Regions from separate parts of the Paenibacillus sp. XP01 genome, predicted to be linked through region 2. Evidence: predicted binding sites of a transcription regulator. Region 2 holds the regulator's gene; the other holds the start of a gene.

Region 1 (4,433 bases), 180 kb from region 2:
ACAAGTTTTCGGGCTTAATCCTTACGTGAAAAACGGGGATGGAGGTCGAACGTACATGCAGGCCAACATTCAATAGTCAAACATGCAACGGTTCTTTTAAGAACCGTCATATGATCCAAATTGAGCCTGCTTGCAGGCTCTTTGTGTTTCCCGGAAATGAAAAGTAACGGCTTTGACACTTTTTTCGGTTAAAATCTGTGCCATAATAATGGTTATGGACAACAGACAAATGATTTTACGCAGGGTGGTGTTACCTACATGAACTACAAATTCCCGGGACTAATTGGGTTTTGCCTGCTGTTACTGGCCATATTGGCAGGATGTACGGAACCCCAGCCTTCCGAGCAGCCTGTCGTCAAAGACGCCGATTCGGCGAATACGATTACGGTTGCAGTGGATGGCAGCACGTTCCTGCCGGATGCAACCAAATCGATCAAAAGGGATTTCAGCGAAGGAATGACGCTTAAAAAAGCGCTTTTGAACAGCGGACTTGTCGATTTCACGGCGGACGGCAAACGAATCCAATCGGTTGGAGAAGTATCGCTGGATGCCTCGCTGAGCTGGGCCGTAAAACTGAATGGAGAGGACGTCGACCCCGAGCATTGGGATATGGAGCTGCATGCCAAGGACGAAGTGGTCATCTATGTCAAAGCCGCCGACAGCTCTAATGAGGGGGTTGCTTATCAGACAACCCTGCTCAAGGTGAGCGGCGGTAACATTCTGCCATCGCTCAATCGGCAGTATGCAGGCGTATACGTGCCGGAATGCACGGTGCGCGATGTGTTGAAATCCAGCGGCGTGGTTCGATTGTCGGAAAACAACAAATACGTCTTGTCCGTGGAAAACGTTAGCCCGCGCATGAATCAACGCTGGGTGATTATGGTCAATGACAAAGAATTGATGGACAACGGCCTGGACATGAAATTGAATCCGCGTGATGCAGTTAAACTGGAATTGACGGCATCCTGATGGACAAGCCGTGCAGATAGAAGCCCAATTCTCCTAGCGGGAGGATTGGGCTTTTTGGGGGTTAGATCCGGCAAATTTCCCGTGGGCACAATTCGCAATGGCAGATGCCTTGCAGCATTTGCAGATCCTTGATGACGATCATGCCGTTTTCATATTCGATGGCGTCTTTTTTGCGCAGGTCGCTAAGCATGCGGTTCACGCTCTCGCGAGTGGCACCGATCATGTTGGACAGGTCGGTGTGGGTAATTTTTTTATGAATGATGACATGTTCGCCGTGAGGCTCCCCGTACGAATTGGACAAACGGATTAACGTGGAGCATAGGGCACCCGGTTTACCATACAACATGAGGTCACGGAATTTGGTTTGGGTCAACCGGTGATGGATACCCATCCATTTCATGAAATCAATTGCAAAATCGCAATGCTGACAAATTAGCATCTCCAAATCTTTGTGCTCCAGGACGCCGATTTCGCTGTCTTCCAGCACTTCGGCCGAGAAGGAATGACGGGAACCAAAGAACGGATCGGCCTGGCCGATCATATCCCCGGCTTGGTACATATACATGATAAGCTCTTTGCCTTCATCCGTAGATTTGGTGATCTGGGCGCGTCCCCGTTTCAGATAGTACAATTTGTCGGAGACATCGCCTTCCCAATACAGGTGGGTACCTTCGGGATAGGTGCGTTCTTTCATCGTTACGAGCAGATGGTTGAAGTTCACTTCCGAGAAACAGCTTGTATTTCCGCGCTCTTCCAGTACACTCAATGGTTCTCTCATAAGTCTATCTCCCCTTTGTATCCGCCGGCGTTCTTTCATGTAGGTGAATGAGCTGCCGTGGTTCGCCGCAAGCCGCCGTCCTGATCAGGTGAATTCGGCCGGTGAGGGACGGTACAAATTGCGGTGGTTCAATTTTTAAGTTCAGTATATACCTAATGCAGGGGCTGGGAAGGAGGCAAAAATGGCAATATTTCAAACATTGTGATTAAATTCACTTTTCTAAGGAAAGGATGATGATGACAGAATAGCATTTTAAATATGAAGAGCTGTAAGGGGAGTGGAGCGATGCTCCAAAACATAAATTAAATTTGTTATACTTTGTGAAAAAAATCACATACCGACCGAATTCGCCATGGTACGATGTGATCGTAAGCAGAGAGACAAACAATACGAACCTTTAGGAGGATGAGGGAGATGGCTGTAAAGAACGAAGTCGCCCCAGTAAAAGAACCGACAGCAGGCCAGTATATCCAAACGTTGATTGACAAAGCAAACAAGGCACACGCAGCGTTCATGTCCATGGATCAGGAGCAGATCGACCGAATCGTGCAGGCCATGGCACTCGCAGGACTCGACAAACACATGATGCTTGCCAAAATGGCCGTCGAAGAAACAGGTCGAGGCGTGTATGAGGATAAAATCACTAAAAACATTTTTGCCACGGAATATATTTATCACAGCATTAAATACGACAAAACGGTAGGCGTGATCGAAGACAACGAATTCGACAGCTTCCAGAAAATTGCCGAACCGGTGGGCATCATTATGGGGATCACACCGGTTACGAATCCAACGTCCACCACGATGTTCAAAGCGCTGATCTCCATCAAAACGCGCAACCCGATCATCTTTGGATTCCATCCGTCCGCACAAAACTGCAGCCGTGAAGCTGCCAAAATCCTGCTTGAAGCAGCCGTGAAGCATGGTGCTCCGGCCGATTGCATCCAATGGATCGACGATCCTTCCATGGATCGGACCAATGCCCTGATGAATCACCCTGACGTAGCGCTTATTCTGGCCACAGGCGGATCAGGCATGGTACGGGCCGCATACAGCTGTGGTAAACCGGCACTGGGTGTCGGACCAGGTAACGTTCCTTGCTTCATTGAGAAAAGCGCGGACATCAACCAGGCGGTGACCGACCTGATTCTGTCCAAATCGTTCGACAACGGCATGATCTGCGCATCCGAGCAAGCCGTCATCATCGAAGAAGCGATTTTCGACCAGGTGAAAAAGAAAATGATCGCCAGCGGCTGTTACTTTGTGAACAAAGAAGAGCTGGCAAAGTTGACGCCAGGCGTGATCAATGTCGATAAATGTGCGGTCAATCCGGCGATCGTAGGCCAATCCGCCGCCAAAATCGCCGAACTGTGCGGCATTGACGTTCCGGCAGGCACCAAAATCCTCGTTGCCGAAATCGAAGGCGTAGGCACGAAATACCCGCTGTCGGCCGAAAAACTGAGCCCGGTGCTGGCTTGCTACAAAGTGAAAAACGCAGCCGAAGGCATTGAGCGCGCAGCGGAAGTGGTTGCTTTTGGCGGCATGGGCCACTCCTCGGTGATCCATTCGAACAATGAAGATGTCATCACCAAATTTGCGGATCGTTTGCAAACAGGCCGGATTCTGGTCAACTCGCCATCCACGCATGGGGCGATCGGCGATATTTACAATACGAACATTCCGTCCCTGACGCTGGGCTGCGGCTCGTATGGACGCAACTCGACGTCGTCGAACGTATCTGCCGTCAACTTAATCAACGTGAAAAGGGTGGCTCGCCGTACCGTGAATATGCAATGGTTCAAAGTGCCGAACAAAGTCTATTTCGAAAAAGGCGCAACGCAATATCTCGCCAAAATGCCGGACATCACCCGCGTTGCCATCATTACGGACCCTGTGATGGTGAAGCTTGGTTATGTCGAAAAAGTAGAGCATTACCTGCGTCAGCGCCAGACTCCGGTTGCGATCGAAGTGTTCTCCGAAGTCGAACCCGATCCATCGACAACGACGGTTGATCGCGGAACCGAGATGATGAATCGCTTCCAGCCGGACTGCATCATCGCCCTCGGCGGCGGTTCGCCGATGGATGCCGCGAAAGCGATGTGGCTGTTCTACGAATACCCGGATACCGACTTCAACAACCTGAAGCAAAAATTTATGGACATCCGCAAACGGATCTATAAATATCCGCGCTTGGGCATCAAAGCGAAATTCGTAGCCATTCCGACGACATCCGGTACAGGATCGGAGGTTACCTCGTTCGCGGTCATTACGGACAAAGAGAAAGGCAATACGAAATATCCGCTGGCTGATTACGAATTGACGCCTGACGTGGCTATCGTGGATCCGGAGTTTGTGTACAGCTTGCCGAGAACCGCAGTGGCGGATACGGGCATGGACGTTCTGACCCATGCGATCGAAGCTTATGTGTCGGTCATGGCGAACGATTATACGGACGGTTTGGCGATCAAAGCGATCCAACTGGTGTTCCAATACCTGGAGCAATCGGCTTTGCAAGGCGACAAACTCGCCCGCGAAAAAATGCATAATGCATCGACGATCGCAGGCATGGCTTTCGCGAATGCGTTCTTGGGCATCAACCACAGCCTTGCGCATAAATGGGGCGGTCAGTACCACACCGCGCATGGACGCACCAATGCGATCCTGATGCCGCACGTCATTCGCTACA
Region 2 (4,433 bases):
TGTGCCTTTTCCTTTTAAAGCTGCGGTATTTAAAGGACGAGGACACTACCTGTGCCTGCGCAAATTCGAGCACAAGATTAACGGCCGCGAATTTTCGACGCCGAAGGAAGATTATTTTACCGCGGCGCAGATGATCGTCTGGCTTACCCAGACCGAGACCGGGGACGACGAGGAACTGAATCTCAGCGGCCGCGGCGGGGACTTCTGGGAGACGGTGCAGAGCGAATCGGAATCCTGTCTGGGACGCTCCTGTCCTTGGTTCCGCAAATGTTATTATCACCGGGCCAAGCATGAAGCAGGCTTATCGGACATCGTCATCACGAACCATTCGAAGCTGTTTACCGACGTAAAGGCCAGCCATCAGCTGCTGCCGTCCTACGAGAGCCTTGTCATCGACGAGGCCCATCACTTGGAAGATGTAGCAGGAAAACATCTTGGACTTCATATGAAATATTTCACATTGGTGCATACGTTAACGCGTTTGTTCAAAGACAGCCGCAACGGACAGCTTCCGCTGCTGCGTTCTCAGCTGTCGGGACATGAACGTTCCGTCGAATGGGGATCGGCCATTGACCAGATGTTCCCGATTGCACTGGAAGCCAAAGAAATATGGGATCGGCTCAGCGAGGCGCTGTTTAACCTGCTGCCGGAACGGACCGACGCTTCTCCGGGAGAGACGGGACAATTTTCCCTGCGTTTGAAGAGCACGCAGAAGCCGGCCAAGTGGGAGGAATTGCAGAACGAGGAGAATCAGCTTTACGTCACGCTTGGCGATCTCATTCGCAAGGGAGACAAGCTGATGCTCGAGCTGAAAGAGGATCAGGACGACTATCAGTCGGACAGCTTGATCACGGACATTACGGGCTTGTTCAAAGACCTTTCCACGCTGCGCGAAAACCTGCGCTTCTTCATGCGAATGGACGATGCTGCCACGGTGTATTGGATGGAAGCAAGCGGCCAGTTCCGCAGCAAATCGCTGCAATTGTATGCCGTTCCCGTGGACGTGAGCGCGCAGCTGAAGGAAATGTTTTTCGATAAAAAAAGAAGCGTCGTGCTTACGTCTGCCACACTGTCCGTGGATAAGTCGTTTCAATTCATGATTGACCAGCTTGGCCTGCAGGAAGCCGCGGAGCATGATCGTTTGCTCACGGCGATGCTGCCGTCTCCGTTCCGCTACCGCGATCAGGCGCTGCTGGTGATACCGCGCGATTTTCCGAGCGTGAAAGGGTCGATCGGGGACGCGCATTTCGTGGACATGCTGGTACGATCGTTGGCCGAGACGGCCATCGCTACGCGCGGGCGCATGATGGTGCTGTTTACGTCTTATCGCATGCTGCGCCAAGTGTATGACCCGCTTAAGGAAGCATTGTCCGGAAACGAAATTTCCTTGCTCGGTCAGGGCGTGGACAGCGGCAGCCGGTCCAAGCTCACCCGCAGGTTCCAAGACGCCAAAGCGACGGTGCTTCTCGGGACGAGCAGTTTTTGGGAAGGCGTGGACATACCTGGGGATGCATTGACATGTCTGGCTATTGTCAGGTTACCGTTCCAGCCGCCGAATCATCCGCTCCTGGAAGCCAAAAGTGAATTATTGCAGCAGCAGAAAAAAAACCCGTTCATGAAGCTGTCTGTGCCTCAGGCGGTCATTCGTTTCAAGCAAGGATTCGGAAGGCTGGTTCGCACAGCCAAGGATCGCGGCGTTGTTATCGTATACGATACGCGGGTGATCGAATCATATTACGGAAAATACTTTTTATATTCCTTGCCTGGGCCAAAAATGGAACACATGCTGACCGAGCAAATGGTTCCGCGCATCAGCGAATGGCTCGAACAAGACGTTGAACAAACCTAATTCAGGTAGAAACGACAGAACATTTTTCGGCAATGTTGCGAAACGCCTGCAAAAGGCGGTACACTTGTTGAGATTACATGGCTTCGGGTTGATACGTTAAAGAAGTACATCAAATATAAGGCGGCATCCTTCCTCTAAAATGATTCGAATTAGAGTACACGGCGGGATGCCTCCCTTTTCATCTATTTATCGCGCTTTGGCAAGGAGGAGCAAAAAAAACATGAAATCAGATAAAATTTCGGAAGCCGTCGTGAGGCGGTTGCCGGTATATCTGCGTTATTTGAGTGAATTGCACCAACGTGAGGTAACGACGGTTTCTTCGCAGGAGCTGGGACAGCGCCTGGACCTCAATCCGGCCCAGATCCGCAAGGATTTGGCCTATTTCGGCGATTTTGGCCGCAAGGGCATCGGGTATGACGTATCGTATCTCATTGAGAAAATCCGCCATATCCTGAAGATCGACCAGCAAATCAATGTTGCGTTGGTAGGAGCCGGTAACCTGGGTCATGCCTTGTCCAACTATAATGCTTACTTGAAGGACAACATGAAAATCGTGGCTGTTTTCGATGCATATGAACCCAAGATCGGCACCCAAATCAACAGCTTGAAAGTGCAAGCGATGAATGAGCTGACGGAATCGGTCAGAAACCTTAATATTCGCATCGGCATCATCACCGTCCCCGATACCGAAGCGCAGAATGTGGCCGACCGGTTGATCGAATCCGGGATCGAAGCCATCCTGAATTTTGCGCCAACCATCTTGAAAACCCCGCCGCATGTTCGTATTCATAATGCGGACTTTACGACGGATTTGCTAAGCCTTGCGTATTATTTGGAAAATGGAAAGGACGACGAGCAGGATGACGACAAATAAATGGGTTATACACAACGGCAAATTCGCCGTAAACAAAGGTTTGGAATGGAACGTGGTTCAAGGATACATGGTGGTGGAAGACGACAAAATTCAGTATATCGGCGAATCCTTGCCGGCAGAAGATGAAAGCCTGCCGAAAGTGGACGGAAAAGGATTGCTCTTTCTGCCAGGTTTGATCAATACGCACGGACATGCCGCCATGTCGCTGCTGAGAGGCCACGGGGATGATCTGGCGCTGCAGGTATGGCTGCAGGAGAAAATGTGGCCGATGGAGGCGAAAATGACGTCTGAGGACGTTTATTGGGGGGCGTCCTTGTCGGTGCTTGAGATGCTCAAAGGAGGAACGACGGCTTTTCTGGACATGTATGATCACATGGATCAGGTTGCCAAAGTCGTGGAGCAATCCGGCATTCGTGCAGCGCTCGCTCGCGGCGTCATCGGTCTTTGCTCCGAAGAGGAACAGAAGCACAAGCTCGGCGAAGCGGCTGCGTTTGCCCGCGACTGGAACGGGAAGGCAAATGGACGGATTACTGCTGTAATGTCTCCGCATGCGCCTTATACGTGCCCTCCGGATTACATAGAAAAGTTTGTGCAGGTTGCCCATGATCTGAATTTGCCGCTTCATACCCATATGTCCGAAACGCTGCGCGAAGTGGAACAGAACGTGACCGATTACGGTCTGCGTCCTGTAGCGTACTTGGAGAAGCTTGGCTTTTTCTCGCGGCCTTCCCTCGTGGCTCATGCTGTGCATTTAAACGATGAGGAAATCGAGATTTTGGCTCGCCATAACGTTGCAGTATCTCATAATCCGGGCAGCAATCTGAAGCTGGCTTCCGGCATTGCGCGAGTTCCTGAGCTGCTGAAAGCGGGCGTGACCGTTTCTTTGGGAACAGACGGACCGGCGAGCAATAACAATTTGGACATGTTTGAAGAGATGCGTCTGGCCGCATTGATTCATAAAGGCGTGTCCGGTGATCCGACTGCGGTTCCGGCCGGCGAAGCGCTTCTGCTTGGAACGGCATACGGAGCACGCTCGATTTTCCTCGACAATACCGGCCTGCTTGAAGCGGGAATGAAGGCGGATTTCATCGGGGTCAACATAGACCAGCCTCATCTGTACCCGCATACCGATCTGATTTCCCATGCCATTTATTCGGCGTCGGCCAAAGACGTGGAGCATGTGTGGGTAGATGGCAAACAAGTGGTGAAACATGGCGAGTGCCTGACGATGGACGAGGAACGCATTTTGCGTGAAGCTCAATCGGCGTTTGAGGGCCTGCTCGCCCGTTAATTTCTCATGGGCGCAGCCTCATCAGGGAAAGGGAGTTCGGCTTTTGAAGAAAAAGAAAAAGAAAAAGTGGATATGGATATCGCTGCTGATCCTGATCGTGGCGTTGATTGTATTGCAGCGCTATTACGTCTATGTGACCAAGGACCAGCGCAATCAGGAGGCGCTCGCCCTGCAGGCCGCCCAGCAGCAGCTGGAGCTGACGTCCTACGATAATTTTCAAAAATTCGTATGGGGACAGAAAGAAGGCGAAGACAGCATCTATTGGACGCTGAGCGGCACCAATAAGGATAACCAGGACGTCATTGTGTGGGTCAAGTTCGACGAGACGGGGAAACCGTTGTCCGGGGCGGGTGCAGTGCATAGCGAGCTGCTGCAGAACGGAATGTCCGAAGCTCAAATTCGCCAAAGATTCGCTTCCG

Evidence for each region. Region 2 encodes Rex, which represses fermentation and respiration genes when NADH is low (regulators of the CRP and FNR family bind a similar motif). Its sites were predicted from a motif close to TTGTGAAATATTTCACAA; they were not measured.
Region 1: adhE (bifunctional acetaldehyde-CoA/alcohol dehydrogenase) is a predicted target of Rex. The motif match lies at 2,066-2,083, and genes of this name have one in related genera.

What each region holds. Positions count from the first base shown of each region.
Region 1 covers NZ_CP139481.1:4,651,569-4,656,001, reverse strand. The annotation lists gene SNR34_RS20955 (hypothetical protein) at 1-76, shown strand, start outside; gene SNR34_RS20950 (hypothetical protein) at 259-969, shown strand; gene SNR34_RS20945 (Crp/Fnr family transcriptional regulator) at 1,031-1,747, opposite strand; gene adhE (bifunctional acetaldehyde-CoA/alcohol dehydrogenase) at 2,162-4,433, shown strand, end outside.
Region 2 covers NZ_CP139481.1:4,476,297-4,480,729, reverse strand. The annotation lists gene dinG (ATP-dependent DNA helicase DinG) at 1-1,849, shown strand, start outside; gene SNR34_RS20045 (redox-sensing transcriptional repressor Rex) at 2,016-2,723, shown strand; gene SNR34_RS20040 (amidohydrolase) at 2,710-4,014, shown strand; gene SNR34_RS20035 (cell wall elongation regulator TseB-like domain-containing protein) at 4,058-4,433, shown strand, end outside.